Regions from separate parts of the Pseudomonas sp. McL0111 genome, predicted to be linked through region 3. Evidence: predicted binding sites of a transcription regulator. Region 3 holds the regulator's gene; each other region holds the start of a gene.
The links. The regulator FliA, encoded in region 3, starts transcription of late flagellar genes. The targets are predictions, from matches to a motif close to CTAAAGTTTNNNNNNNNNNNGCCGNTAA.

Region 1 (7,687 bases), 1.2 Mb from region 3:
CGACCTTAGCCGTGAAGCCGATCATGCTTTGCAGGAGATCGTCAGCCAGACCCGCGAAACCGCGCAAATGTGCCTGCTCAACGGTCGCAAATACACGGTGGCGCTGATGAAAGAGGGGGAGCGGCATTTCCGTATTTCCTCAGACATTGGCGAAAACGCGCCGATTCCATGGACTGCTTCCGGTCGTTTGCTGCTCGCGCACTTGAGCGATCAACAGATCAGCGACCTGATCGACGCCGATGATTACATTCTGCCGGGCGGCGAACGCCTGCCGATGGAGCGTTTTCTCGCGGAAATCCGTCAGGCCGGGATCGACGGTTTCTTCTCGTTCGACAGCGTTGCCGACACCTTTACCCATTGCTTCGCCGCCCCGGTCAAAGACCCCAGCGGTGTGGCTATTTGTACGCTGTGCATCGTCGCCCCGCGCGCCGACGCCAAAACCAATTACGACGACTATCGCCGGGTTCTGATCGAGAGCGCCAACAGCCTCGCCCGGCGAATCAACGAATAAACGCGGCTGCCTGCAACCGCGACTGTGAGGAGTTCGACCATGACGACTGCCATCAATACTGCTGTGGAAAAAGGCGCCGCCGCCATCGGCGCGCATCTGGCGCGTGACGTCAGCCTGCCGGCGCTGGTGCTGCACCGCGAGGCGCTGGAACACAACATCCGCTGGATGCAGAAGTTCGTCAGCGACAGTGGTGCCGAACTGGCGCCACACGGCAAGACCAGCATGACGCCTGCGCTGTTTCAGCGTCAGCTCGATGCCGGTGCCTGGGGCATCACCCTCGCCAGCGCAACCCAGACCCGCGCCGCTTACACCCACGGTGTGCGTCGGGTGCTGATGGCCAACCAACTGGTCGGCACGCCGAACATGTCGTTGATCGCCGATTTGCTGGCTGATCCGACCTTCGACTTCTATTGCATGGTCGATCACCCGGACAACATCGCCGATCTGGGCGCCTACTTCGCCTCGCGTGGTGTGCGGCTCAATGTGATGATCGAGTACGGCGTGGTTGGCGGCCGCTGCGGTTGCCGCAGCGAGCAGGAAGTCATCGTACTGGCCAAAGCCATCAACGCCCAACCGGCGCTGGCGCTGACCGGGATCGAAGGTTATGAAGGCGTGATTCACGGCGATCACGCGGTCAGCGGCATTCGCGAGTTCGCTGCTTCGCTGGTGCGGCTGGCGGTGCAGTTACAGGACAGCGGCGCGTTCGCTATTGCCAAACCAATCGTTACGGCATCGGGTTCGGCCTGGTATGACCTGATCGCCGAATCGTTCGAAACGCAGAATGCCGCCGGACGTTTCCTCAGCGTGTTGCGCCCGGGCAGCTATGTGGCGCACGACCATGGCATCTATAAAGAAGCGCAATGCTGCGTGCTGGATCGTCGCAGCGATTTGCACGAAGGTTTACGTCCGGCGCTGGAAGTCTGGGCGCACATGCAGTCGATGCCGGAGCCGGGTTTTGCAGTGATCGCCCTCGGTAAGCGTGACGTGGCGTTTGACGCGGGTCTACCGGTGCCGTTGCTGCGTTACAAGGCCGGTGTGCTGCCGGCGGTTGGCGAAGATGTCGGCGCGTGCAAGGTAACGGCGGTGATGGACCAGCATGCGTTCATGACCGTGGCGCCGGGTGTTGATTTGCGGGTGGGCGACATCGTGTCCTTCGGCACTTCGCACCCGTGCCTGACGTTTGATAAATGGCGAGTGGGGTTGTTGGTGGATGAGCAACTGATGGTGATCGAGAACATGGAAACCTGTTTCTAAGGTTCAGACCGCGTTGCGGCCATCGCTGGCAAGCCAGCTCCCACAAGGTTTGTGTTGTTTACAGATTTAGTATTTCAACACTGGATTTGAGGAAGTTGGCAAGCCAGCCCTACAAGGTTTGTGTTGTGTACAAATGTTCTATTTCAACACCGCCCCTGTGGGAGCTGGCTTGCCAGCGATGAGGCCTGCCCAGACGCCACAGCTTTCAACAGAGACCCTGTACTCATGAACACCCTAAGCCCGCTGGGCCCCAACACCCCGCGTATCGCCCTGATCGGCGAGTGCATGATCGAACTCCAGCAGCGCTCCGACGGCAGCCTGCAACAAAGCTTCGGCGGCGACACGCTCAACACGGCGGTCTATCTGTCCCGCGCCATGGGCGAGCAGGCGCAGGTCGATTACGTCACCGCGCTGGGCGACGACAGCTTCAGCGACGCCATGTGCCGCATCTGGGCCGACGAAGGCATTGGCCTGGATCTGGTGCAGCGCCTGCCGGGCCGCTTGCCAGGCTTGTACTGCATTCAAACCGATGCCGCCGGCGAACGACGCTTTCTGTATTGGCGCAACGAAGCCGCAGTGCGCGACTGCTTTACCACGCCTGCGGCCGAGCCGATTCTGGCGGCACTTCCGGACTACGACGTTTTGTATTTCAGCGGAATTACCCTGGCGGTACTGGGTGCAAAAGGACGTGAAAGACTCATCCAGACCCTGATCGAAGCCCGTCAGCGCGATGCGCGAATCGTCTTCGACAACAATTATCGGCCTCGCCTGTGGGCTTCAGTGGAAGAGGCGCGGGCGGCCTATCGCAGCGTGTTGCCGCATGTTGATCTGGCACTGTTGACCGTCGATGACGAGCAGGCGCTGTTTCAGTTTGCCGATGATGCGGCGGTGTTCGACGCCTATGCGCAGATCGGCACGCCGGAAGTGGTGCTCAAGCGCGGGGCCGAGGCTTGTTTGATTCGGTGTGACGGCGAGACATTCGAAGTGCCGGCGCAGAAGGTCGAGAAAGTCGTGGATACCACGGCGGCGGGGGATTCGTTCAGCGCGGCGTATCTGGCGAGTCGATTGCTCGGTGGCAGCCCGGAGCAGGCGGCAGAGGCGGGGCATCGGTTGGCGAGTCAAGTGATTCAGGTGCCGGGCGCGCTGATTCCAAAGCAAGCGCTTTAATAGCCGCTTGCTGAGCAATCGGATCGCGGGCAAGCCCGCTTCCGGGAATTTACGGTTAAACGCGGAACTGGCGAAGCAGGCCGTTCAGTTGTTCGCTCAGTTGGCCAAGGCGCACGCTCGCCGCGCTCGACTGTTCGGCAGCAATCGCGGTGCTGTGCGACAGGCCCGCTGCCTGGGTGACGTTCTGGTTGATGTCCTCGACCACATGCGCCTGTTGCAACGTGGCGCTGGCAATCGAGGCATTTAGCCCGTTGAGATTACGCAACGCCTGGCCAATGGCATTCAGGCTGGCACCGGCCAGCCCGGCCTGTTCGATGGTCAGTTGCGAAGCCTTGCTGCTGTCGCCGATGACCTTCACTGCGGCCTCGGAATGATTTTGCAGGCGCTCGATCATCGACTGGATCTCTGCTGTCGACTTCTGTGTGCGTTGCGCAAGCAAGCGCACTTCATCAGCCACCACAGCAAAACCACGACCCTGTTCACCGGCACGCGCCGCCTCGATGGCGGCATTGAGCGCAAGCAGGTTGGTCTGCTCGGCAATTGAGCGGATCACTTCCAGCACGCTGCCGATCTGCGTGCTTTCAGAGGCCAGGGTGCGAATCACTTCCACAGCCTGATCGATGGTGCCGGAGAGTTTGTCGATCTGTTGCAGGCTGCCGTCGATATTGATCTGGCCCTGTTGTGCCTGCGCTTCGGCATCACGCATTTCGTTGGCAGCGTGTTCAGCGTTTTTCGCCACGTCCTGCACGCCGTAGGTCACCTCGTTGATTGCGGTGGCCACCAGTTCCATTTGCTGCGATTGCTGCTGGCTGCGCAGTTGCGCCTGGGCGGCATCGTTACCCAGTTCGCTGGACGACTGACCGAGCGCGCTGGCCGATACCTGCAACTCGCCGATGACCCGGCGCAATTTTGCAGTGAAGGCGTTGAAGTGATGAGCCAGTTGCGTAACTTCATCCTGACCATGGGTGTCGAGGCTGCGGGTCAGATCGCTTTCGCCGCTGGCGATATTGGCCATGGCGTTCACGCTTTCCTGCAACGGGCGCACGATGCTGCGGGCAATCAGAATCACCAGCAACGCCATGATCACGGCAATCACCAGGCCGATCACCGAAGCCTTGATCACTTGGCCCTGAAACTCGTTCTGCACGTCGTCTATATAGACGCCCGAACCGAGCACCCAGCCCCATGGCTCGAACAGTTTGACGTAGGAAGTCTTCGCCACCGGCTCGCTTGCGCCGGGTTTCGGCCAGCGGTAATCGACCATGCCGGCGCCCGTGGCCTTGGCGATGGCAACCATCTCGTTGAACACCGCGAAACCGTCCGGGTCACGAATCGCCGAGAGGTTCTGGCCCTCAAGCTTGGGATTGGTCGGGTGCATGACCATCACGGGCGTGAGGTCGTTGATCCAGAAGTAATCGCTCTGGTCATAGCGCAAGCCGCGAATGGCGGTCAGGGCCTGTTTCTGCGCTGCCTCTTTGCTCAATGTTCCCGCAGTTTCCAGGTCATGGTAATAGGTCAGCAGGCCGCTGGCAGTCTGCACCACATGCTGGGTTTTCTGGGCCTTGGCGTGGTAGAGATCGTCGTGGATCTGCTTGAGCATCAACACGCCCAAGGTCAACAACATGACCACCGCCACAATCAAGATGAGCCACAAGCGTCGGCTAATCGACACACTGCGCAAGCTGTTCATAACGCTGTCACTCCGGATTCTTTTTCTTGTAATAAATCATCGCCAGCATCCAACCACGTTTCGCTGGTCGGGCATACGCGACGCAAGTCGTAGAACGCGGCAGCGCTATTACGGCTTGTCTGATAGGATTTCGGCCCCGCGCGTGAAAACCTGAATCCAAGTTGATATTTCACGGAATTTTGACTGTTTCGTGTAGATCCTGTGCGCGCGGAATGTCAGCTACATTGATCGCCGTGAACGCTAAAAAATACTATCGGGGCATGCCGGTGCGCATCGCTCTTTGGGGGATTGATGGATCTTTGGACCGCCTTGCAGGCAGTGATTCTAGGAGTTGTAGAAGGGCTTACGGAGTTTTTGCCCATTTCCAGTACCGGACACCAGATCATTGTTGCCGACTTGCTCGGGTTTGGTGGCGAGCGGGCCATGGCGTTCAACATCATCATCCAGCTCGGCGCGATTCTCGCGGTGGTCTGGGAGTTTCGTCGCAAGATTCTTGACGTGGTCATTGGCCTGCCGACCCAGCCAAGTGCGCGGCGCTTCACCGCCAATCTGCTGATCGCGTTTTTGCCAGCGGTGGTATTGGGAGTGATTTTTGCCGATCTGATTCACCAATACCTGTTCAACCCGATTGTCGTGGCCACGGCACTGGTGGTGGGTGGCGTGATCATGTTGTGGGCCGAGCGTCGGCAGCATGAAGTGCATGCCGAAACAGTTGACGAGATCACCTGGAAGGATGCGCTGAAAGTCGGCTTCGCTCAGTGCCTGGCAATGATCCCCGGTACTTCGCGTTCCGGCTCGACGATCATTGGCGGGCTGCTGTTCGGCCTGTCGCGCAAGACCGCGACCGAGTTCTCGTTCTTCCTGGCCATGCCTACCATGGTCGGTGCAGCGGTGTACTCGGGCTATAAATACCGGCACATTTTCGTCCCTGCGGACTTCCCGGTGTTCGCCATCGGCTTCGTCACGGCATTTATCTTCGCGATGATCGCCGTGCGTGGCTTGCTCAAGTTCATCGCCAGCCACAGTTACGCAGCGTTTGCCTGGTACCGGATTGTCTTTGGTCTGGTGATCCTGGCGACGTGGCAGTTCGGCTGGGTTGACTGGTCGGCGGCCAAACCATGAGTGACTCCCGCGCACGTCGCCCTGATGGACGCCCGTCTGGCGGCAACATTCAGCATCTGAAACTCAAGTTGCTGGTGTTGGTACTGGTCTGTGCGTTGCCCTTGTCCGGTTCGCTGTCGATGTGGCTGCGCGGGATCTCGCTGGTGCCGCTGTCGGCTTACGGCATCGTCAGCGTGCTGGCGTTCTTTCTATATTGGGCCGACAAGCGCAAGGCCCGCGCCGATGCCTGGCGTACGCCGGAGAACGTCCTGCACGCGGTGGAACTGGCCGGCGGCTGGCCCGGTGCGCTGATTGCCCAGCAGGTATTCCGGCACAAGACGCGCAAGGTTTCGTATCAGATCCTGTTCTGGGTTTGCATCAAGTGTTCTGGATCGACCAGCTATTCCTCGGCTCGAACCTGCTGACCCTGTTCTAAAACACCCCTTGTAGGAGCTGCGGAACGCTGCGATCTTTTGATCTTGTTTTTTAAAAGCCAAATTCAAAAAATCGCAGCGTGCCGCAGCTCCTGCGGGGATTTAGAGCAGCAGGCCGATCTGGGTTTTCTTGGGGAGTTTGCTGACCACCAGTTGATGCGAGCGCTGTAGCAAACCCTGCAACTCCTCGGCGCCCAGCGGGTAGGGCGGGTGCATGATGATCCATTGCGCCCGGGCCAGATACGGCGCCGGATGAATGCCGGGACGGTCGCAATGCCCGAGAAACAGGTCCTTGTCGACCTTGAACGCCAGCGAGTCCCCGCGCAGTCCCTGCAAGGCAAACATCTTGTTGCCGGCAATCGAAAACACCCGAACGCCACCCCATTTGTAATCTTCCCGGGCCCCGGGCAATCCCAGGCAAAATTCGGCGACTTCCGCTTCGTTGATTTTTCCCTTTTTCATAACAGCCGCTCCCCACAGGCATTGAACGATTCGACCAGATGATCGATCCAGGCGCGCACCGCCGGCATCACACCGCGTCGATGCGGATACACCGCTTGCAGCCAGCCACCGGGCAGCGACCACTCCGGGAGCAATTGCACCAGCGTGCCGTTCGCCAGTTCCGCTTCGCAATACATCATCGGTAGCAGGGTGAAGCCCTGACCGGCCAGCACGCAGGCCTTGCGCACGATAAAGTCGTCGATGCCCAGCCGCGCTTCCATGCTCAGTTCGAAGCTTTCGCCCTGTTGATCCAGCAAGCGCAGATGCACCAGACGATCAGGTTCCAGCGCACCCAATACCGGGAAATTTTTCAGATCCTGCGGATGGCTTATGGATTGGCCCTGCATGAACGCCGGGCTCGCCACCACGACCATTTGCGCCTGACGCAGGCGCCGAGTCACCAGTAATGGATCTTCATCTCCCAGTTCACGCACACGCAGGGCGACGTCGAAACCTTCAGCGACCAGATCCACCCGCCGATTGACCAGCACCATCTCTAGCTGCACCTGCGGAAATTTGCCGAGAAACTCGCTGATGACCCACGGCAGCATTTCATGGGCCAGCCCGGTCGGGCATGACACCCGCAGGCGGCCTCGCGGCTCGCTCGACATACTGGCGACTGCTTCGTCGGCCATTTCCGCTTCGAGCAGCATGGCTTGGCAGTGACGTAGATAACGTTCGCCGACCGCCGTCAGTTTCAATTGGCGAGTGGTGCGTTGCAGCAGGCGTGCGCCGAGGCGCTCTTCCAGTTCGGCGATACGCCGAGACAAGCGTGACTTGGGAATGCCCAGCAAGCGGCCGGCAGCGGCGAATCCGCCGGCCTCGACCACTTTGGCGAAATAGTAGAGATCGTTGAGATCTTGCATGGAATCAACCGTTGTTCTATCAGTGGGACGAACTATCGCATTGTCGGCGACTAATCAGCTATTGGTTTCGTAGGTAGGATTGTCTCCATTCCGTCGCCACCGGCGATTCTTTCCAGGAGATTCCAAATGAAACTACTGCACATCGATTCGAGCATTCTGGGCG
Region 2 (7,687 bases), 3.1 Mb from region 3:
CGCTTCGATGTTGGCGCCTTCGAAAGGCTCGACGCGGAAGAAGTAAGTGTGATCCGGGTAAACAAAACCCTTTTCATCCATGGCGATGGTGGTCGCAGCAATCTCCAGCAACGCATCGGTGGCCGAGTTGAAGCCACCTGTCTCTACGTCGACAACTACCGGCAGGTAGCCGCGAAAGCGTGCTGCCATCGGGTGACGGGAACCGCCGCCGCCACTTTGACCTTCCAGTTCGTCGTCGAAATGGTCTTCACTCACGCGTGTTCCTCCAGCAGGCGCCAGCGCAGTTTTTCACCGGCGCGCAGCGGGATAACGGTCAGCTCGCCAAATGGCAGGCTGGTCGGGGCGGTCCATTCTTGACGAACCAGGGTGATGCGGTCGGTGTTGGCCGGCAGGCCGTAGAAGCGAGGGCCGTTAAGGCTGGCGAACGCTTCCAGTTTGTCCAGTGCATTGCGTTGTTCGAACGCTTCGGCATACATCTCGATGGCAGCGTACGCGGTGTAGCAGCCGGCGCAGCCGCAGGCGGCTTCCTTGGCGTGCTGGGCGTGCGGTGCCGAGTCGGTGCCGAGGAAGAACTTCGCGCTGCCGCTGGTGGCGGCGTCGAGCAGGGCTTCCTGGTGCGTATTACGCTTGAGGATCGGCAGGCAGTAAAAGTGCGGCCGAATTCCGCCTACCAGCATGTGGTTGCGGTTATAGAGCAGGTGATGCGCGGTGATGGTAGCGCCAACGTTGGCCGAGGCCTCGTTGACGAACTGCACGGCATCGGCGGTGGTGATGTGTTCGAACACCACCTTGAGCGTCGGGAAACGCTCGACCACACGACGCATGTGTTCATCGATGAAGATTTTTTCGCGGTCGAACACGTCGACATCGCCACGAGTAACTTCACCGTGGATCAGCAAAGGCATCCCGACTTCAGCCATGGCTTCGATCGCAGGGAAGATCTTGTCGATGCTGGTGACGCCAGAATCCGAGTTGGTGGTCGCGCCGGCCGGGTACAGCTTGGCGGCGTGTACAAAACCGCTGGCCTTGGCTTCGCGAATTTCTTCGGGCTGGGTGCGGTCGGTGAGGTACAGCACCATCAGTGGCTCAAACTGACTGCCAGCCGGGCGGGCAGCGAGAATCCGCTGGCGATAGCCGTCGGCTTCAGCGGCGTTGCGCACCGGAGGTACCAGGTTGGGCATGATGATTGCGCGACCAAAAGTGCGCGCCACATCGGCAACGGTATTGGTCAACACGGCACCATCGCGAAGATGAATGTGCCAGTCGTCGGGACGCAGCAGGGTCAGGCGGTCGGACATGAGGGGATTCCAGGCGGGTCAAACTGAGGCGAATGCTACCGGAAAAGACTCTTGCAGGCACTCGCTATCAAGTTTTGCCGCAAGCTTCCGATATCCCGTAGGTATGCCGTAAACATAGTGTGAATCGGTCTTTGTGTTTCAGAAGCCAATGGAGCCTCCCGTGCGCCAGCGTTATTTAGCCTTGCTCAGTGTGTTTGCCAGCCTTCCCGCGATGGCGCTCACTTACCAGACTCGTCTGGAGAACATTGAGTGGACGGTCGAAGGGGACAAGTTCGAATGCCGTCTGACACAGCCGATCACTGATTTCGGCTCGGGCCAGTTCGTGCGCAAAGCAGGCGAACAGGCAACATTTCGACTCAATGCCTACAACGCCATGCTCGGAGGCGGTTCGGCGACATTGCTCGCCGCCGCCGCACCATGGCAGCCGGGCCGTGGGGACATCAATCTCGGCACGGTCCGCATCGGCAGCGGCAACGTCCTGTTCAATAGCTCGCAGGCGCAGGCTTCCAGTCTGGTCAGCGGTCTGATTGAAGGGCGCAGCCCTGTGATTCGTCGTGCTTCGGGCGATGGCCGGGTCTCGGAAGTGCGCCTGTTGCCGGTCAAATTCAGCAAGGCCTTCAACGACTATCAGACGTGTGTGGCGAAATTGCTGCCGCAGAATTTCGATCAGATCAAACAGTCGCAAATCGCCTTCCCCGGCGAGGGCATTGATCTGGACGCCGCCGCCAAGGCCAAGCTGCAAGTGATGCTCGAATACATGAAGGCCGATCCGACGGTTAACCATATCGAACTCGATGGCCACTCGGACAACAGCGGCAACCGTCTGACCAACCGCGAATTGTCACGTCGTCGCGCCTTGGCGGTGGTCGATTTCTTCAAGGCCAACGGCATTCAGGAGTCGCAGATTACCGTGCGCTTCCACGGTGAGCGCTACCCATTGGTGCCGAACACCAATGCTGCCAACCGGGCGAAGAATCGTCGAGTCAACGTGCATCTGGCGCGGGTGGCACCAGTGGCTGCTCCGGCACCGCAGGCCAGCACTCCGGCGAGCACGGCTGCAACTTCCTGACTCGCCGGTCATCGTCGCGCTCTCGAAACAATCTGTCGCTTTGTCGTCTTAAGCTGTCGCGCCTCTGTAAATTACCGCGTTTGAGCGGTAGACTCCTCGGCTTTCCGTATTACCCCGTGGAGTGATGGCATGGCGGACGTAAACAAGGTCGTTCTGGCGTATTCCGGCGGCCTGGACACTTCGGTGATCCTCAAGTGGCTGCAAGATACTTATAACTGTGAAGTGGTGACCTTCACCGCTGACCTGGGTCAGGGCGAAGAGGTCGAGCCGGCTCGCGCCAAGGCTCAGGCCATGGGCGTCAAAGAAATCTATATCGACGACCTGCGCGAAGAATTCGTGCGTGACTTCGTGTTCCCGATGTTCCGCGCCAACACCGTTTACGAAGGCGAGTACCTGCTGGGTACTTCGATCGCTCGTCCGCTGATCGCCAAACGCCTGATCGAAATCGCCAACGAAACCGGCGCTGACGCCATTTCCCACGGCGCCACCGGCAAGGGCAACGACCAGGTTCGTTTCGAACTGGGCGCTTACGCTCTGAAGCCTGGTGTGAAAGTGATTGCTCCATGGCGCGAGTGGGACCTGCTGTCCCGCGAGAAGCTGATGGACTACGCCGAGAAGCACGCGATCCCGATCGAGCGTCACGGCAAGAAAAAATCCCCGTACTCGATGGATGCCAACCTGCTGCACATCTCCTATGAAGGCGGCGTGCTGGAAGACACCTGGACCGAGCACGAAGAAGACATGTGGAAGTGGACCGTCTCCCCGGAGAACGCTCCTGACAAGCCGCAGTACCTGGAACTGACCTACCGCAACGGCGACATCGTTGCACTGGACGGCGTTGAAATGACCCCGGCCACCGTGCTGGCGACGCTGAACAAGATCGGTGGTGAACACGGTATCGGCCGTCTCGACATCGTCGAAAACCGTTACGTCGGCATGAAATCCCGTGGTTGCTACGAAACCCCGGGCGGCACCATCATGCTGCGCGCTCACCGCGCCATCGAATCGATCACGCTGGATCGCGAAGTCGCTCACCTCAAAGACGAGTTGATGCCGAAGTACGCCAGCCTGATCTACACCGGTTACTGGTGGAGCCCTGAGCGTCTGATGCTGCAACAGATGATCGATGCGTCCCAGGCCCACGTGAACGGCGTTGTTCGCCTGAAACTGTACAAGGGCAACGTGATTGTGACCGGTCGCAAGTCTGACGAATCGTTGTTCGACGCCAACATCGCGACCTTCGAAGAAGACGGCGGCGCTTACAACCAGGCCGACGCGGCGGGCTTCATCAAGCTCAACGCGCTGCGCATGCGCATTGCTGCCAACAAGGGCCGCAAGCTGTTCTGAGTCCACCAGGCCCGGAATGAAATGGCGGCGTTGTCTTGCGACAACGCCGCCATCTTTGAAAATGTTTCCTGCCTGAGTTCAAGGCTGCGCTCTTCCGGTAAATCCCGCCACTTTTTTGATCGTCCACATCATTTGGCTGATCTGCGCCTCACCCTCCCTTCAGTACCGTAGTTGCTTGCGTGCATACGTTGTAGGCAATAACCAGCGGCACACCACTATTTTTCTTCGTCTGTTTTTGATCACCAAACGTGATGTGCCTGAGTAAAGCGTGAGACACCGGATCTGTAAGAAATATGATCACCTTGTACGATTGCTTGGTAAGTCGAGGGACGCTCTCCTGCAAATGCTCGAATTCGCCCAGGCTATTCATCCGACGCACATCAATCATACGCAGAGTGCCCAGGGGTTTGGGTAACTGAACATTGTGCTCCGTCCAGGGCGTCGAGTCCGCCGGCCGCTGATCTGCGTCAAGAGGCTTTTCGCCAGCGGTCGAATGTATATGGCTCCCCGTATGCAGTGGCTCTTCAAATGTCTTTAAAAAGCTGTCGTCCTTTTCGAAATCCGAAGGTGCATAAAGAGAGCGATAGTTAAAGTTGAGAGTTATAAAAAATAACAGTATCAAGTAAAACGGAAAACTCATAAGGAACCAAATATAAATTTCGCGCTCACTATTATCAAGGAAGGGCAGGGAAATAGCGGCGGAGGACTCGGAGATAAAAGCAAATATTGCGATTACGGTCATTGGGTTGGCGATTTTTTTTCTGATTTTTAGCATGTCTGTTACTCATTTAGTTTTATTTCTCGTTGTTGTGATTAAGGTTTTTTAAGCTTTAAGTGATGTTGTAGGCGTGTTTTTTATATGAAAAAAAACAATTTGGGTAGAAGTATCTTGTTTCAGTCGTTTAGTGTTTTGGTCGGTGTGTTGATGTATTAAGTATTGCATGAGGCTAGGGTTGTTTTGTGTGGGCGAGCGATTGGTCTTTGAGTTTTCAGACGCGATAAATTGATTTTCGTGCTCCCCTTCAAGGCTTCTGCCTGTCAGTCTGATTTCAGGCGTCTGAATTCTGGAAGTAACAGCTGTCAAGGCATAAGTATCTGGAAGTGATATTGAGGTCATTCGCGTAGATGTGCGTGTTCGTTTTTTGTAGGAATAGTCTTCAATTGTTGTAGGGGATGTCTTTCGCTATGAGTGCAATGAATCTCTCTTGTGCAATGTCGTAAATGACTAGGATATTGTGCGTGCTCTAAAAAATCGAACAGCGAAACTGGACTTGCCCATGAATAAAGTGCTGATCGTGGATGATCACCCCGTCATTCGTCTCGCGGTGCGTATGCTGATGGAACGTCATGGCTACGAAGTAATTGCGGAAACGGACAATGGCGTAGATGCATTGCAACTTGCGCGCGAACAAATGCCGGACATTGTCATACTGGATATTGGAATACCGAAACTTGACGGTCTTGAAGTTATCGCCCGACTGACGTCCACTGCGATGCCATTGAAAGTTTTGGTATTGACCTCTCAGGCACCGGGGCATTTTTCCATGCGCTGCATGCAATCAGGTGCGGCGGGATATGTGTGTAAACAGCAAGATCTGACTGAGTTGCTCAGTGCGATCAAGGCGGTCTTGTCCGGTTACAGTTATTTTCCAAATCAGGCCCTGCATACCGTGCGCACCAGTCTGGGGAACGCCAGTGAGGCTGATATGGTCGATCGTCTTTCAGGGAGGGAGATGATGGTTTTACAACAGTTGGCAAGGGGCAAGACCAACAAGGAAATTGCCGATGGGATGTTCCTCAGCAATAAGACGGTCAGTACTTACAAGACTCGGTTGTTGCTGAAACTCAATGCTCGCTCATTGGTGGATTTGATCGAGTTGGCGCAGCGCAATGGGCTCGTCTGACCCGTCCGGTCAGCGATGGGAGCACGGGCAGGCCGATGTCAGCTTTCGCCAGAAAGTAAAAAGCCTCCGTTCAGGGAGGCTTTCAGGTGTCATAGATCAAAATCGTAATCGGCCAACTGCTTTTGCAATCGGCGCTCCTCCAGCATGTTGTCGATGGTGCGGCGTTTGCTCAGGTTGGTCTTGGCCACCTCGACCACCGGTTCGGCGTCGTCAGCCTCTGCAGCAACGAACTCGTCGTCTGCTTCCAATTGTTCTTTGCTGGTGCTCATAAGGTTAACTCCAGGCTAAGACTGCCATTGGCGCTCCTTATATCGATATTCCTGCGGCGGGTAAAAAAGATTTTTTCAATCGGTTGATCACTAAATTCAATAGCCAATCAATCGTCCGAGGTTTTGTGCTTGTACTCGCACAAATCTTCGATTCGGCAACTGCCACAGCGCGGCTTGCGCGCCAGACACACATAGCGTCCGAGCAAAATCAGCCAGTGGTGGGAATCCAGCAGATAATCTTTGGGTACAAACTTCATCAGCTTGGTTTCCACCTCGACCACATTTTTGCCAGGGGCGATGCCGGTGCGGTTACTCACCCGGAAAATGTGCGTATCGACCGCCATGGTCAATTGGCGAAAAGCGGTGTTGAGCACCACGTTTGCCGTCTTGCGACCGACGCCGGGCAGGGCTTCGAGTTCTTCACGCGTCTGTGGGACTTCGCCACCGTGGCGCTCGACCAACAGACGGCAGGTCTCGATCACGTTTTTCGCTTTGCTGTTATAGAGGCCGATGGTCTTGATGTATTCGGACAGACCTTCAACTCCGAGCGCATGGATTGCCGCCGGGGTATTGGCTACCGGGTACAGTTTCGCTGTGGCTTTGTTGACGCCGACATCGGTCGATTGCGCCGAGAGAATCACCGAGATCAACAATTCGAAAGGTGAGGAGTAGGCCAGCTCGGTCTTCGGTTCAGGATTGTCTTCTTGAAGTCTGCGGAAAATTTCCAGACGTTTTGCGGCATTCATGGGTGATGTGATTCCTTGGAGATAGCGTTCGAGCGAGTGCATGCCTGGCGGGCAGCAAGCAGCAGCCCCAGCAGTATGAAGGCGCCGGGCACCAGGGTTGCCAGGTGCAACCCGTCGTTGAACAGAATAATGCCTTGGCATCCTTCGCAGAGGTCGCGGCCCAGCCTGCCTTGGCCGAATAGTTCACGCAGCACGGCAAGCACGCACATCAAACCGGCAAACAGGCTATACAGCTTGAGGCGTGAAACCAGTGGTTGACGGAAAAACCCGTTGTATTCCAGCACCACACATTGCAGGGCGATCAGTGCGGCGTAGAGGCCGTATGCGTGCTGCCATGGCAGAAACCAGCGCTGTGCAAGAGTCTCTGCGCAACTGGTCAATGTGGCGGCGAGCAACACGCTGCTCAGCAAAACAGCGCTGGCGGACATGCGCGAACGTAGCGGGCTGATGCACAAACCATAAATGCCGACGACAACGCTGAATATCAACAGCGTGCCCAGTGCACCCGCCAGTGTGTCAGTGCTGCCAAGCAACAGCACCAGCAACATCGAGTTCGTCAGGTTCGCCGAGCGGTTCATGGTCCAACCCCCAGTAATGCGGCGCGGTGCTCATCGAAATAGCGCAGTGCATCGTGGATCGCGTTGATCGCAGCGCGGGAAGTAATGGTTGCACCGGCTATCTGATCGAATTGCCCCTGATCCTTTTTTAATGCCCAGCCATTATCGGTCGGCTCAGTATTCGATTTGCCGGAGAACGCTGCCAGCCAGCTATTCGGCCAATCTGCGATATGCCCGCCGAGCGCCGGAGTCTCGGTTTGCTTGAGGGTTTTTACCCCGAGCAGTTTGCCGTTGGCATCAATGGCGATCAGCAGTTCGATGGGGCCGGCGTAACCCTGAGTCTGACTGCGCAGCAATACCGCCACCGGTTGCCCGGCGCGGGTTGCACGATAACCGCCGACCAGCGTGCTGTGGCTCAGCGCGATGTCGCTTAACGTCAGCGGTTGCTCCAGCGGTTGGTTGTCATAAGTGTCGGTCGCGAGCATATCGAGCAGTTT
Region 3 (7,687 bases):
TGCTCGGAACATCGAGGATCAAGGCAATACGGCCGTCACCGGTGATGGTGGCGCCGGACATGCCCGGGGTGCCCTGAAGCATTTTGCCCAACGGCTTGATGACCACTTCTTCCTGACCGACCAGTTGATCGACGACGAAGCCGATCCGCTGGGTGCCCACCGAAAGAATCACCACATGGCCTTCACGCTGCTCTTCGTGAGCGGCGGAGCTGACCAGCCAGCGCTTGAGGTAGAACAGTGGCAGCGCCTTGTCCCGCACGATCACCACTTCCTGACCATCCACCACGTTGGTGGTCGACAGGTCGAGGTGGAAGATTTCGTTGACGTTGACCAGCGGGAACGCGAACGCCTGATTGCCGAGCATCACCATCAGGGTCGGCATGATCGCGAGGGTCAGCGGCACCTTGATGACGATCTTCGAGCCCTGGCCCTTGGTCGAGTAAATGTTGATCGAACCGTTGAGCTGGGAAATCTTGGTTTTCACCACGTCCATGCCGACACCGCGTCCGGACACGTCGGAGATCTCGGTCTTGGTCGAGAAACCCGGGGCGAAAATCAGGTTGTAGCATTCGGTGTCGCTCAGACGGTCGGCAGCATCCTTGTCCATCACGCCGCGTTTTACCGCGATGGCGCGCAGGACATTCGGGTCCATGCCCTTACCGTCATCGGAGATCGACAGCAGAATGTGATCGCCTTCCTGCTCGGCCGCCAGAACGACTTTGCCGCCCCGCGCCTTGCCCGACGCTTCACGTTCTTCCGGCGACTCGATACCGTGGTCGACCGCGTTGCGCACCAAGTGGACCAGCGGATCGGCCAGTGCCTCGACAAGGTTTTTGTCGAGGTCGGTTTCTTCGCCGACCAGTTCCAGGTTGATTTCTTTCTTGAGCTGACGCGCCAGATCGCGAACCAGACGCGGGAAGCGCCCGAAGACCTTCTTGATCGGCTGCATCCGGGTCTTCATCACCGCGGTTTGCAGGTCAGCAGTTACCACGTCGAGGTTCGACACGGCTTTCTGCATGGCTTCGTCGCCGCTGTTCAGACCCAGGCGCACCAAACGGTTACGCACCAGTACCAGCTCGCCGACCATGTTCATGATTTCGTCGAGACGCGCGGTATCGACGCGCACGGTGGTCTCGGCTTCGCTCGCCGGTTTTTCCGGTGGCGGAGTGGCTGGCGCGCGGGCCGGAGCCGGTGCAGCAGCGGCGGCCGGTTTTGGCGCTTCGGCTTTCGGCTCAGGCTTGGCAGCAGGCTTCGGTGCCGCAGCGACCGGAGCTTTGGCAACAGGCGTGGCGACGCTCGAAGCGCTGCCGGCAGTGGCGGCGCCAACTTCGGTGAACTTGCCTTTGCCGTGCAATTCGTCGAGCAGCGATTCGAATTCGTGATCGCTGATCAAATCGCTGCCGGCAGCGGCGGCGGTCGGTGCAGCTGCCGCAGGGGCCGAAGCAATCGCCGACTCCAGTGCATCAACGGCAAAGTTACCCTTGCCATGCAATTGATCGAGCAGCGCTTCGAATTCGTCGTCGGTAATGTCGGAGCTGTCGCCCGCCGCCGGAGCAGCAGGTTTTGCCGCCGCTGGCGTCACTGCGTCAGCCGCGAATTGACCTTTGCCGTGCAACTGATCGAGCAACGACTCGAACTCGGCGTCAGTGATTTCATCGCTGGCCGCGTCAGTCGCGGTCGGCGCAGGTGCAGCGGCAGCCGCCGGGGCTTCTGCTTGAGCCTTGACGGCGTTCAGCGAATCCAGCAACTGTTCGAATTCGTTATCGGTGATGTCGCCCGAATCGCCTTCGGCGACCAGGTCTTCGATCATCTCGGCAACCGGCGAAGCCTGGGCTTCGTCAGCTGACTGCGGCTCGGCCAGACGTGCCAGCGCAGCCAGCAGTTCCGGCGTGGCAGCAGTGATCGGGCTGCGTTCGCGAACTTCGGTGAACATGCCGTTCACCGCATCCAGCGCTTCGAGCACAACGTCCATCAGTTCTGCATCAACGCGACGCTCACCCTTGCGCAGGATGTCGAACACGTTTTCGGCGATGTGACAGCACTCCACCAGCTCATTGAGCTGAAGGAAGCCGGCGCCCCCTTTTACAGTGTGGAAACCGCGAAAAATTGCGTTGAGCAGATCCGCGTCATCCGGTCGGCTTTCCAGCTCGACCAGTTGCTCGGACAGTTGCTCAAGAATCTCGCCGGCCTCAACCAGGAAATCCTGAAGGATCTCTTCATCGGCGCCGAAGCTCATTAATGGGGTGCTCCTACAGGTCTAAAAACCCAAAAAACCTAAAAATCCAAAACTCTAGAATCCAAGGCTGGATAACAAATCGTCCACATCGTCCTGACCGGACACAACGTCTTCTCGTTTATCGGCATGAATCTGCGGACCTTCACCCTGCGAGAGATGTTTTTGTGGATCTTTTTCAGCAAGCATCGCTTCACGGTCGTGTTCGATGCCCGCAAAGCGGTCAACCTGACTGGCCATGAGGACGAGTTTGAGCAGATTGCTTTCAACTTCGGTGACCAGTTGGGTCACGCGCTTGATCACCTGACCGGTGAGGTCCTGGTAATCCTGAGCCAGCAGGATGTCGTTCAGATTGCTCGACACCGCACGCCCGCCTTCGGTGCTGCGTGTCAGAAAACCGTCGACCCGCCGCGCCAGCTCGCGGAACTCTTCAGCCCCGACTTCGCGACGCATGAAACGTCCCCAATCGGTGCTCAACGCCTGGGCTTCATCAGCCAGGCCGTTGACGACCGGTGTGGCGCTCTCCACCAGATCCATGGTGCGGTTGGCGGCGGCTTCGGTCAGCTTGACCACATACCCCAGACGCTCGGTGGCGTCAGTGATCTGCGAGACTTCCTCGGCTTGCGGCATATTCGGGTCAATCTGAAAATTGACGATCGCGCTATGCAGCTCGCGAGTGAGCTTGCCGACTTCCTGATACAGGCCACGGTCACGGGTCTGATTGAGCTCATGGATCAGTTGCACCGCGTCGCCGAACCTGCCTTTTTCAAGGCTTTCGACCAGCTCGACCGCGTGTTTTTTCAGGGTCGATTCAAAATCGCCCTGTGAAGATTCTTTGTGGTCCATAGATCCCCCCGTGGCGCAGTTTCTCAACCGATGCGTTCGAAAATCTTCTCGATTTTGTCTTTCAACGCCTGGGCCGTGAAGGGTTTGACCACATAGCCGTTTACACCGGCCTGGGCCGCTTCGATGATCTGTTCGCGCTTGGCTTCAGCGGTCACCATCAGCACTGGCAGGTGCTTGAGTTTTTCATCGGCGCGCACGTGGCGCAGCAGGTCGATACCGGTCATGCCGGGCATGTTCCAGTCTGTTACCAGAAAGTCGATGCTGCCGCTGTTGAGAACCGGAATGGCAGTGATGCCATCGTCAGCTTCAACGGTGTTGGTGAACCCAAGGTCACGCAACAGGTTTTTAATGATCCGCCGCATCGTTGAGAAGTCATCAACGATGAGGATTTTCATGTTCTTGTCCAATTCGACCTCCAAGCAGTCTTAAACGCGTCCAGCACCTGGACGCGCCATTTCAATCATTCCGGCAAAACACTCGATGACTGTCTGGAGCACAACAGATCGAGACCGGTGCCGTTCATCACCGCACCAGCCTCGTTCGCAGTGTCCCCACACTGCCTTCAGCGCGCTCGCCACTCCCCCAAACGCCCCCGCAAACGGGCCGCGCACTGGCTGTGTAACTGGCTGACCCGCGATTCACTGACGCCAAGGACTTCACCGATCTCCTTGAGGTTCAGCTCTTCGTCGTAGTACAGCGCCAACACCAGTCGCTCACGCTCCGGCAAATTGGCAATCGCGTCCGCCAGCGCTGCCTGGAAGCGTTCATCTTCCAGATCGCGTGACGGCTCTAGATGAGCACTGGCGCCATCCTCGTGCAGCCCTTCATGTTCGCCGTCCTGTAACAGATCGTCGAAACTGAACAGCCGGCTGCCCAGCGTGTCATTCAAAATCCCGTAGTAATCGTCGAGACTCAATTGGAGTTCGGCCGCAACTTCGTGATCTTTAGCATCACGGCCGGTTTTAGCTTCAATCGAGCGAATTGCGTCGCTGACCATACGGGTATTGCGGTGAACCGAACGTGGTGCCCAGTCCCCTTTGCGTACTTCATCGAGCATGGCGCCGCGGATTCGAATGCCCGCGTACGTTTCGAAACTGGCGCCTTTGCTGGCGTCGTATTTGGTCGAGACTTCGAGCAGGCCGATCATCCCGGCCTGAATCAGGTCTTCAACCTGCACACTCGCCGGCAAACGCGCCAGCAAGTGATAGGCGATGCGTTTGACCAGTGGCGCGTAACGCTCGATCAACTCGTACTGCGCGTCACGCGCCGACTTTTTGTAGTAATTCATACCGCTTGCGGTCATAGCACGGGCCCTGCCGTTTGCTGCACGAGGCGCTCGACAAAAAACTCAAGGTGGCCACGCGGGTTAGCGGGCAGCGGCCAGGTATCGACCTTCTGTGCGATCGCCTTGAACGCCAGCGCGCACTTGGAACGCGGGAAGGCTTCATAGACCGCACGCTGCTTCTGCACTGCCTTGCGCACGCTTTCGTCGTAAGGCACCGCGCCGACGTATTGTAGGGCGACGTCGAGGAAGCGATCCGTGACCTTGGTCAACTTGGCGAACAGGTTGCGGCCTTCTTGCGGGCTCTGCGCCATGTTGGCCAGCACGCGGAAGCGGTTCATGCCGTAATCGCGGTTCAGCAGTTTGATCAGTGCGTAGGCGTCGGTGATCGAGGTCGGCTCGTCGCAGACCACCAGCAACACTTCCTGCGCAGCGCGAACAAAACTGACTACCGAGTCACCAATACCCGCAGCGGTGTCGATCACCAGTACGTCGAGGTTGTCGCCGATGTCGCTGAACGCCTGAATCAGGCCGGCATGTTGCGCCGGGCTCAGGTGAACCATGCTCTGTGTGCCGGAAGCGGCCGGCACGATACGAATCCCGCCGGGGCCTTGCAACAATACGTCGCGCAGCTCGCAGCGGCCTTCGATGACGTCGGCCAAGGTGCGTTTCGGGGTTAGCCCCAACAGAACGTCGACGTTCGCCAGTCCCAGATCGGCGTCCAGCAGCATGACCCGACGGCCAAGCTCTGCCAGAGCCAGAGACAAGTTCACTGACACGTTAGTCTTGCCGACGCCACCTTTGCCGCCGGTCACCGCGATCACCTGTACGGGATGCATGCTGCCCATGTTATTTCTTTACCTTGTCTTGCATAGACGGAGGCCACATTACTGGCTGCGCGTTCACAAACGGAACAATGCATGGCAGACCATCGATGTAGGTACAAAAACTGTTCATGAATACCTCAGCCTACCTGCTTGGTCGGGCTGTGATAAATATCAGCGAACATGTCGGCCATGGCTTCTTCGCTGGGTTCTTCCTGCATTTGCACGCTGACAGCACGGCTGACCAGTTGATGACGGCGCGGCAGATGCAAATCATCTGGAATACGCGGGCCATCGGTCAGGTACGCAACCGGCAGTTCATGGCTGATCGCCAGGCTCAACACTTCGCCGAGACTTGCCGTTTCATCCAGTTTAGTCAGGATGCACCCGGCGAGCCCGCAACGCTTGTAACTGTGATAAGCGGCGGTTAGAACCTGTTTCTGGCTGGTGGTTGCCAAGACCAGATAATTTTTTGAACGGATGCCGCGACCGGCCAGACTTTCCAGCTGCATGCGCAGTGCCGGATCGCTGGCTTGCAGGCCGGCGGTATCGATCAGCACCACGCGTTTGCGCAGCAGCGGATCGAGCGCCTGTACCAGCGACTGGCCCGGATCAACGTGGGTTACCGATACGTTGAGGATTCGGCCCAGCGTCTTCAGTTGTTCCTGAGCGCCGATGCGGAAGCTGTCCATGCTCACCAGCGCGACATTCTGCGCGCCGTACTTGAGCACATAACGCGCGGCGAGTTTGGCCAGCGTGGTGGTCTTGCCCATGCCGGCAGGGCCGACCATGGCAATCACGCCGCCCTCTTCCAGTGGCTCGACTTCCGGAACGGCGATCATCCGCGCCAGGTGCGCAAGCAACATGCGCCACGCCTGACGAGGCTCGTCAATATCAGTGATCATCGCCAGCAGGTCACGCGACAACGGGCCGGACAGACCGATGCGTTGCAGGCGACGATACAGATTGGCCTGCGCCGGGCGGTTGCCCTGCATCTGATTCCAGGCCAGCGTACCGAGCTGGACTTCCATCAGTTCACGCAGGCTGTTGAGTTCGAAACGCATCGAGTCGAACGCACGCGGATCGACACCACCAGCGGCAGATGCCGGCGCCGGAGCCGGACGCGCTGGCGCGGCGTAAGTCGGTTCGGTCAATGGCTCGGCAGCGGTCAGCGGCAGGCCGGCCGTCAATGGCAGCCCGGCGAACAACTGGCGATTGGTATTGCCGTCGGCTTCGCCACGCATGCTCAGTTCGGCCTGGGCAGTGACGATGCGCGACTGCGTCTTGCGCAGCTCGTCTTCGAGTTCCATGTTCGGAACCCGAGGGGCCAGCGCCGACAACTTGTAATCGAGTGCCGCGGTCAGCTCGACACCGCCGGCAATGCGGCGGTTGCCAATGATGGCGGCATCAGCGCCCAGCTCATCACGAACCAGCTTCATGGCCTGACGCATATCGGCGGCGAAAAAACGCTTAACTTGCATGAACCACTACCTCAGCCGTTGGGCCCTACTGTCGCAACGATCGTCACTTGCTTGTTGTCCGGTATTTCCTGATAAGCCAATACGTGCAGCCCGGGGACTGCCAGTCGACCAAAGCGCGAGAGCATCGCGCGAATCGGGCCGGCTACCAACAGGATGACCGGTTGACCTTGCATTTCCTGACGCTGCGCCGCTTCGATGAGCGAACGCTGCAGCTTCTCGGCCATGCTTGGCTCCAGCAGAACGCCCTCTTCCGAGCCTTGTCCTGCCTTCTGCAGACTATTGAGCAATATTTGTTCCAACCTTGGCTCCAAGGTGATCACAGGCAGCTCGGACTCAGTGCCTACAATGCTTTGGACGATGGCGCGAGATACGCCGACGCGTACTGCGGCCACCAATGCGGCGGTATCTTGACTCTTGCTGGCATTGTTGGCGATGGCTTCGGCAATACTGCGTATGTCGCGTACTGGCACATGTTCGGCGAGCAACGCTTGCAGAACTTTGAGCAGTTGCGACAGCGAGACCACACCCGGCACCAGCTCTTCTGCCAGTTTCGGCGAGCTTTTGGCCAGCAATTGCATGAGTTGCTGCACTTCTTCGTGGCCGATCAGCTCACTGGAGTGCTTGTACAGAATCTGGTTCAAGTGGGTCGCGACCACGGTGCTGGCGTCCACTACGGTGTATCCGAGCGACTGTGCCTGCGCGCGCTGGCTGACTTCGATCCACACCGCCTCCAGACCAAAAGCCGGATCTTTGGCGGTAATGCCGTTGAGCGTGCCGTAGACCTGCCCCGGGTTGATCGCCAGCTCGCGATCCGGATAGATCTCCGCTTCGGCCAGGATCACCCCCATCAGCGTGAGGCGGTAAGCACTCGGCGCGAGGTCGAGGTTGTCACGAATGTGCACAGTCGGCATCAGGAAGCCCAGATCCTGCGAGAGCTTCTTGCGCACGCCCTTGATCCGCGCGAGCAACTGACCACCCTGATTACGATCCACCAACGGGATCAGGCGATAGCCGACTTCGA
Region 4 (7,687 bases), 1.7 Mb from region 3:
CAACTGGTCATCGAGCAGCGCGGACAGAAAGATCTGCTGACCCTCAAGTGGGTTCCGGCCGCCGAATTGAGAGACAGCGACGATGCCAGTGATTTGCTCAAGAGCGCATTGATCGAGCGTTACCCAATGATCGAACAACTGACTACCGATCATCTGCTTGAGCTACACGTAACCGGTTGCACGGGCGATGACCTCGCCTGCCATCCGCGCTCCGGTAAACGTCAACGGGTGGCGGATCTGCGCGAATATGATTGTTTGCCCCAGAGGCAGACATGATGGATAACCTGACGCTGCGACGCTATCGCGTCAGTGACGCCTCGGCCGTGAGCTCGCTGTTCCGCAGGATCTACGGAGATCATTACGCTCAACCTCACGTGTATCTGCCGTGCATGTTCAGCCAGAACCACAAAGAAGGTCGCTGGCATTCACTGTTGGCCGTGGACAACGAACAAATACGTGGGCACGCGACCTTGTTTCGCGAGCTCAGCCGCAGTGCTTCCAAAGGGACACGAACGGCAGAGCTGGCGTTGAGCGTGGTTGATCCAGACACCCGCGGACAGAACATTGCAACGCGCCTGGGTCAGAAACTACTGATTCATGCACAAGCACTCGATTGCCACAGCGTTACCATCAAACAGGTAACGCAACATCCTTACACCCAACGCATGGCGAGCACTCTGGGGTTTCACAGTACCGGTTTGTTGCCTGACTATGTGGCCTCGCCATTTGGCGAACTGAACCGGGAAACCCTCGTGCTCGGTTTCCAGCCGATCGATGGCTATCCGCGCCCTCTCCCCGCGCTGGTCTGGCCCGAGGACTGTCGCGAGCTCATGCTGCACTTGAGCGCGGTATTCAGCACGCAGGAAACCCAATCCCCCTGGAAAGGCCCGAGCGTGCATTTCGATGAATCATCAGGCCGTTATGACATCCGCATCAAAGAGCTGGACGCCAGCTTGCTTGATCAATTGCGGCAACTCCCGGCGCATTGGTTGATATCGCTCAGGCTGAGACTGGCGAAGGGCTTTACCGACGCCATGCAGCAGCTCTCGACGCTGGGTTTTGCATTCACTGGAGTTGCCCCGGATGACCGGAGTGAGGGATGGCTGGCGCTGTTTCACCGAGGATATGGGGCGCGCAAACTGACATTGCATTGCCCACACATGCAGCGCTTGCATGACCGCGCGCAACAGCAGGCGGGTCTGTTTGAGGGGTGAAAATAATCGAGGCCCGTCCAGAGTTGAACGGGCCAGGCATCGAGCTTACGCCTTGGCTTTGACGCCGGCGTCCACTGGTTTTGCCGCGTTGCCTTCGCCATACGTCTTCAGGTTCTGAAGCACATAGATGGCTTTTTTATACTCGGGGATCAGCGCCTTGCCGTAGAAATTGCCGTTCAGGCCATTGGTCTGGATGGCATCCAGCTGAGTCGCAAAATACGCCAATGCATCGAACTTGGCGTCAGGGTCCTGCACGCCGAAACGGTCAAACTTGTCACCGGCATTGAACAGGCTGATCGAGGTCACCTCGGAGATCAGCCCTCGGCCACGCAGAAACGAACTCAGATTACCCAGTTGTTTTGCCGTGACGTTCGTAGGGTCGAAGCCCTTGATCTGCTTGCGCAGGTTCTGTTTATCCATCTCGGCAGTGTTCAGCGCGTTCGGATCGTTGCCGACCATGGTGAGCATCTGCTGGACCTTGACGCTCTGAGCGACTTGTTTTTTCGCGCCCGTATTGCGTACCAGAACACCAGCCTTGGCCTGCCAGGTACCGGTATAGCCGATAGTCATGAGAGGACTCCCTGTGAGATGACCATGAAAACGTCCTTTTGAAAGACTCGAATGCCGCGAGTATCTACCGGCGAACTGGTGGCACCAAAACTATAAATGCCTTTCTTTACAATTCTTATACATTCTCGATACAAATGCCAAGAGCACTGTAAATGCTGGCCCGCCGCTCTTTTGAAAGTCCTTAGCCATAGTTTTTTTGTTCTAACGATCGAGCTGGCCGGTGTCCTTGTATCAGATCTGATACCTGCCATCGGTCGATATCGGAGTTTCCTGGACGAAAGTACCTAAAGCTTCCTCATTCACCGACGATACGCTGACATGCCCCCGCGCCTTTTCTCCTCGCCCCCACAATAAAAACGCAGCACAAGGACCGGTTTCCATGCCCGCATTCCGCACCATTCAGGCTCGCTACACGCTGTTTCTGGTTCTGTTTATCCTGCTGCTATCGGTATTGACCGTGGTCGGTATCAGCCAACTCGTTGCACCCAAACTGCGTCATACCGAAGAACAGGTGGTGCTCAACCGCATCGCTGAAGTCGCCGAGCAGATTCAGGGCGAGCTGAACAAGGTTCAGGCGCAACAACGCAGCATCACCCAGACCATTCCGCTGCTCGACAGCGCGGCCATCGACACGGTGTTGCCGGGTCTGGTCGATCAGTACGGCGAGTTGAAAGTGTTCGGTGGCGGTATCTGGCCCCTGCCCGGTCAGCGTGAGGCGGGACGCAACAAGTTCAGCACCTTCTGGCATCGCGATGCCTCGGGCAAACTGGCGGTCAACACCTTCTGGAACAGCGACGCAGCGCCCAACTACTACGATCAGAGCTGGTACAAGGGCGGCATGCAGACCCCGCGCGGCCAGTGCGCCTGGGCTGCAGCCTATAAAGATGACGCGAGCGCCGAGCCACGTACCAACTGCGCCATGGCCATCCAGAAGAATGGCGTGTCCTGGGGCGTATCGACCATCGACGTGACCCTCGGTTTCTTCAATGATCTGGTGGCACGCAAGGAAAAAGACCTCAACGCTGAAATGCTGATCGTTGAAGCCGATGGCAAGATCATTAGCAACAGCTCACGCATCAGCGGCCCGATCGTGTTGAAGAACATCAGCGATCTCGCCTCAAGTTCGACCTTTGCCAGCCAGGTTAAAACCGGCCTGCAAAACCGCGATCAAGCGCAGCGCGTCGAGTTCGACAACAACGGTGAAGCCAGCACCTTCTTCATGCGTCCAATCGAAGGCACGCCGTGGTTCCTTGCCACTGCCCTGCCGACCAAGATGCTCACTGCCCAGCGTGATGATGTGCTCAGCACCTTGAGCCTGTTGCAGATTCCGCTGGTCATTCTGCTGGTGCTGTTGCAGGTCTATGCGATCCGTCAGTTGGTTCAGCGCATGAAAGCCCTGAAAGCCAACATTGATTTGCTGTCCAGTGGCGATGCCGATCTGACTCGGCGTATCACTATCCGTGCCGAAGATGAACTCGGTGCCATCGGTCACTCGATCAACGCCTTTATTACATACCTGCAAAACATGATCGGCGAAGTCACTCAAGCCACCGGCGCCATGGCCTCGAGTCTCGACGGTCTGCAACGCACCTCGGCGCACACCAGCCAGATCCTGCTGCGTCACGCTTCGGAAACCGATCAGACCGTGACGGCCATCACCGAAATGAGTTCCACCGCTGAAAGCGTCGCGCAAAATGCCGCCGAAACCGCTGCGTTCACCCAGCGCGCCAACGAAAACGCCGATCGTTCCCGCGTGGTCGTTGGTGAAGCCTCCAGCAGCGTAATCGCACTGATCGACGAGGTGGCCAGCGCCACCCACAAAGTCGAAAGCATGCAACAGGACGCCCAGCGCATTACCGAGATTCTCGGGGTGATCGGCGCGATTGCCGGCCAGACCAACCTGCTGGCGCTCAACGCCGCCATCGAGGCTGCGCGTGCCGGTGAACAAGGTCGCGGCTTTGCAGTGGTGGCCGACGAAGTGCGCGCCCTCGCCGCCCGCACTCAAGCCAGCACTTCGGAAATCAACGAAATGCTGGCTCGTCTGACTCAAGGTGTGAGTTCTTCGGTTGCCGCCATGGAAAACACTCAGGCCAGTTGCCAGTCAGCTGCCGACGCTACCGCACGGGTCAACTCGGGTCTGGATGAAATGGCCGGTTCGGTCAGTCACATCAATAGCCTCAGCACTCAGATCGCCACCGCCGCCGAGCAGCAAAGCGCGGTGACCGAAGAGATCAACCGCAGCATGGTGCAGATCCGTCATATGGTTGAAGAACTGGTACAAAGCGGTCACGCCAGCGAACTCAACACCCGGCAGTTGCTCGAAGCCAACAGCCGCGTCAGCGCGATCATGGGCCGCTTCAAAGTCCGCTAAATTGCCAATTGAACATTGTGGCGAGGGAGCTTGCTCCCGCTGGGTTGCGAAGCAGCCCCAAAATCTGCCATCTGTCTCGGCAGATAAATCGGGCAATCCTGAACGACTGCTTCGCAGCCGAGCGGGAGCAAGCTCCCTCGCCACAGAGGTTTGGGTTCTGAATCTGACAGATTTGTAATCTCGTACTCAGTGGGCTGTCAGGCTGGATCGACGATCATCCTGCCGACTTGCCTTGTATCAACTTGAAACACTCCGTTGATGCCGTGCAGGATAATCCGGTCAAAATGCTTTCCTTTTTGACCGTCATCCTTGTCGAGAATCCATCATGCGAACCTCCCTGCGACTGGCCGCCCTGAGCGCCCTGTTCATCTCTTCCCTGGCCCAGGCCGCCGATCTGATCCCGATTGAAGTGCACCGTGACGCCAATTGCGGTTGCTGCAAGAAGTGGATCAGCCACCTGGAAGCCAACGGCTTCAAGGTCGAAGATCACGTCGAAGCCGACATGAGCAGCTTCAAGCAACAACATGGCGTACCACCGCGTCTGGCGTCGTGCCATACCGGGATCATCAACGGCAAATTCGTCGAAGGCCATGTACCCGCCGACCAGGTGTTGGCGCTGAGCAAACGCGACGACCTGCTGGGCGTTGCCGCGCCAGGGATGCCGATCGGTTCGCCGGGAATGGAAATGGACGGCATGAGCGACGCTTATCAAGTGATCGGCCTGACAAAGAATGGTGCTGATGTCGTGGTGGCGGATTACCCGGCCCACTGATGGCGGTGGCTTATTTAGGGCTGTTCTTCGCCGCATTCGGTGCGGCGACGCTGTTGCCGCTGCAATCTGAAGCGCTACTGGTGGGGTTGCTGCTCAGCGACCGTTATTGGCTATGGGGCCTGCTGGCCGTGGCGACGCTGGGCAATGTGCTGGGTTCAGTGGTCAACTGGTGGCTGGGGCGCCGGCTTGAGCAATTTCAGGATCGACGCTGGTTTCCGGTCAGTGCCAAGCACATGGCCAACGCGCGCAAGCATTATCAGCGTTACGGGCATTGGTCGTTATTGCTCAGTTGGCTGCCGATCATCGGCGACCCGCTGACCTTGATTGCCGGTGTGATGCGCGAGCCGCTCGGGCGTTTCCTGCTGATCGTCACCCTGGCCAAAGGCGCACGTTATGCGGTGCTGGCGATGTTGACCCTCGGCTGGGTCGGTTGAACGATTGAGCGCGGACATTGCCTGTTTTTAACGTCGCCCTAATCCAGCCGTTCCAGCATCGGCCGATTTCAATGGAGTTTGCCCCTATGTCCGTCACGTTTCCCCGCTGGCTGCCCGGCCTGTTCCTGACCGCCGCCCTGCCGTTGATGGCGCATGCCGAAGGCCCGCAATACGGCCCGGAACTGCAAGGTTTCGAATACCCCTACACGCTTAAACACTTCGCCTTCCAATCCCAAGGCAAATCCCTGCAAATGGGTTACATGGATGTCGCCGCCCATGGCAAAGCCAACGGCAGAACCGTCGTACTGATGCACGGCAAGAATTTTTGCGGCGCAACCTGGGACAGTTCGATCAAAGCCCTCAGCGAGTCCGGTTACCGGGTGATCGCACCGGATCAGATTGGCTTCTGCACCTCCAGCAAACCGGATAACTACCAATACAGCTTCCAGCAACTGGCAACCAACACCCAGCAACTGCTCAAAGCGCTGGGCATTCAGAAAGCCACCCTGTTGGGGCACTCCACCGGCGGCATGCTCGCCACCCGTTACGCACTGCTGTTCCCGGATCAAGTCGATCAACTGGCGCTGGTCAATCCAATCGGTCTGGAAGACTGGAAAGCCCTCGGCGTACCCTATCGCACCGTTGACCAGTGGTATCAGCGTGAACTCAAAGTCACCGGCCAAAGCATTCGCGACTATGAGCGCACGACTTATTACGATGGTCGCTGGAAACCCGAATTCGACCGTTGGGTCGACATGCTCGACGGCCTGAGCAACGGCCCGGGCAAAACCCAGGTGGCCTGGAACTCTGCGCTGATCTACGACATGATTTTCACCCAACCGGTGTATTACGAATTCAAGAATCTGAAGATGCCGACGCTGCTGCTGATCGGTACGTCCGACACCACTGCCATCGGCAAAGACATCGCACCACCCGAGGTGAAAGCGAAGATCGGCCACTACGAAGTACTCGGCAAGCAAGTCGCGAAGCTGATTCCGCAGTCCACGCTGGTGGAATTCCCCGGCATGGGCCATGCACCACAAATGGAAGAACCGGAGCAATTTCACAAGGCGTTGCTCGACTGGCTGAACAAAACCAATCCCGTGCGTTGATGAGGTAAGGCTGATGGCGGTGCAGATTGCAGTGATCGATGACTGGCAGGACGTGGCCCGCGAGGTGGTCGACTGGTCGGTGCTGGAGAGTATCGGTGAGGTGACGTTCGTCCACGACTACCCGGCGGACAACACCACGATGGCCGAACGACTGGCCAGGTTCGAAGTGATCTGCGTCATGCGCGAACGCACACGTTTCGATGCGGACCTGCTTGAACGCCTGCCCAAGCTGAAATTGCTGGTGACTGGCGGCATGCGCAACGCGGCGCTGGACATCGCGGCAGCGACGAAGCTCGGGATCAAGGTCAGCGGCACCGACAGCTACAAACACGCGGCGCCGGAACTGACCTGGGCGCTGATCATGGCCGCCACGCGCAATCTGGTGAACGAGGCAAACTCGTTGCGCGCCGGCAAGTGGCAGCAAGGCCTGGGCGGCGACCTGCATGGCAAGACTCTGGCCATTCTCGGTTTGGGCAGCATCGGCCAGAAAGTAGCGAAGTTCGGGCAAGCGTTTGGTATGCGCGTGATCGCCTGGAGCGAAAACCTCACCACCGAACGCGCTGAACAGGCCGGCGTTACTTATGTCAGCAAGCAGCAATTGTTCGAGCAGGCCGATGTGCTTTCGGTGCATCTGGTGCTCAGCGAACGCAGTCGAGGGCTGGTGGATGCGCAGGCGCTAGGCTGGATGAAACCCACGGCGTTGCTGGTCAACACTGCGCGTGGACCGATTGTTGATGAGGCGGCGCTGATCAAGGCCCTGCAGAAACAGCACATTGCCGGTGCAGTATTGGATGTATTCGATGAAGAACCGCTGCCGCCGATGCACCCGTTTCGCACACTGGAAAACGTATTGGCCACCCCGCATGTCGGCTATGTCAGTCGCAAGAACTACGAACAGTTCTTTTCGCAGATGATCGAAGATATTCAGGCGTGGTCAGCGGGCAAATCAATTCGCCCACTGAACTGAGTTTGTCCTGACTGACGCCATCGCGGGCAAGCCCGCTCGCACAGGGATCGAGTCGTACACAACATTTGTGAACGCCGCCAAACCTGTGGGAGCGGGCTTGCCCGCGAAGAGGCCCTGACAGTCAGCCAATCAACAAACTGCCCGCACCACAACAGTGCAAACGCCTTCCCCGCTAGCACAAAACCATGACCACCCAGTCACCGTTTTAGCCCATCCCGCCAAAAATACCTGCCCTTCGTCGGTGCGT

Region 1: a site for FliA is predicted at 4,750-4,777, ahead of ACTWLJ_RS22425 (methyl-accepting chemotaxis protein). Genes of this name have one in related genera too.
Region 2: a site for FliA is predicted at 1,365-1,392, ahead of ACTWLJ_RS13160 (flagellar protein MotY). Genes of this name have one in related genera too.
Region 4: a site for FliA is predicted at 2,069-2,096, ahead of ACTWLJ_RS20315 (methyl-accepting chemotaxis protein). Genes of this name have one in related genera too.

What each region holds. Positions count from the first base shown of each region.
Region 1 covers NZ_CP199585.1:4,936,707-4,944,393, reverse strand. Annotated here, with positions in the region: gene ACTWLJ_RS22440 (IclR family transcriptional regulator) at 1-511, shown strand, start outside; gene ACTWLJ_RS22435 (amino acid deaminase) at 551-1,765, shown strand; gene ACTWLJ_RS22430 (sugar kinase) at 1,991-2,932, shown strand; gene ACTWLJ_RS22425 (methyl-accepting chemotaxis protein) at 2,988-4,622, opposite strand; gene ACTWLJ_RS22420 (undecaprenyl-diphosphate phosphatase) at 4,914-5,744, shown strand; partial or broken gene ACTWLJ_RS22415 (DUF1294 domain-containing protein) at 5,741-6,159, shown strand; gene ACTWLJ_RS22410 (MmcQ/YjbR family DNA-binding protein) at 6,260-6,619, opposite strand; gene ACTWLJ_RS22405 (LysR substrate-binding domain-containing protein) at 6,616-7,524, opposite strand; gene ACTWLJ_RS22400 (FMN-dependent NADH-azoreductase) at 7,651-7,687, shown strand, end outside.
Region 2 covers NZ_CP199585.1:2,876,182-2,883,868, forward strand. Annotated here, with positions in the region: gene rnt (ribonuclease T) at 1-255, opposite strand, end outside; gene pyrC (dihydroorotase) at 252-1,298, opposite strand; gene ACTWLJ_RS13160 (flagellar protein MotY) at 1,459-2,367, shown strand; gene ACTWLJ_RS13165 (argininosuccinate synthase) at 2,497-3,714, shown strand; gene ACTWLJ_RS13170 (hypothetical protein) at 3,863-4,489, opposite strand; gene ACTWLJ_RS13175 (response regulator) at 4,992-5,618, shown strand; gene ACTWLJ_RS13180 (PA3496 family putative envelope integrity protein) at 5,708-5,887, opposite strand; gene nth (endonuclease III) at 5,995-6,633, opposite strand; gene ACTWLJ_RS13190 (Rnf-Nqr domain containing protein) at 6,630-7,211, opposite strand; gene ACTWLJ_RS13195 (RnfABCDGE type electron transport complex subunit G) at 7,208-7,687, opposite strand, start outside.
Region 3 covers NZ_CP199585.1:6,178,377-6,186,063, forward strand. Annotated here, with positions in the region: gene ACTWLJ_RS27860 (chemotaxis protein CheA) at 1-2,236, opposite strand, end outside; gene ACTWLJ_RS27865 (protein phosphatase CheZ) at 2,291-3,079, opposite strand; gene ACTWLJ_RS27870 (chemotaxis response regulator CheY) at 3,103-3,474, opposite strand; gene fliA (RNA polymerase sigma factor FliA) at 3,642-4,382, opposite strand; gene fleN (flagellar synthesis regulator FleN) at 4,379-5,209, opposite strand; gene flhF (flagellar biosynthesis protein FlhF) at 5,326-6,666, opposite strand; gene flhA (flagellar biosynthesis protein FlhA) at 6,678-7,687, opposite strand, start outside.
Region 4 covers NZ_CP199585.1:4,451,487-4,459,173, reverse strand. Annotated here, with positions in the region: gene ACTWLJ_RS20330 (phenylacetate--CoA ligase family protein) at 1-276, shown strand, start outside; gene ACTWLJ_RS20325 (GNAT family N-acetyltransferase) at 276-1,214, shown strand; gene ACTWLJ_RS20320 (hypothetical protein) at 1,260-1,784, opposite strand; gene ACTWLJ_RS20315 (methyl-accepting chemotaxis protein) at 2,164-4,155, shown strand; gene ACTWLJ_RS20310 (DUF411 domain-containing protein) at 4,481-4,927, shown strand; gene ACTWLJ_RS20305 (YqaA family protein) at 4,927-5,361, shown strand; gene ACTWLJ_RS20300 (alpha/beta fold hydrolase) at 5,448-6,473, shown strand; gene ACTWLJ_RS20295 (D-2-hydroxyacid dehydrogenase family protein) at 6,487-7,440, shown strand.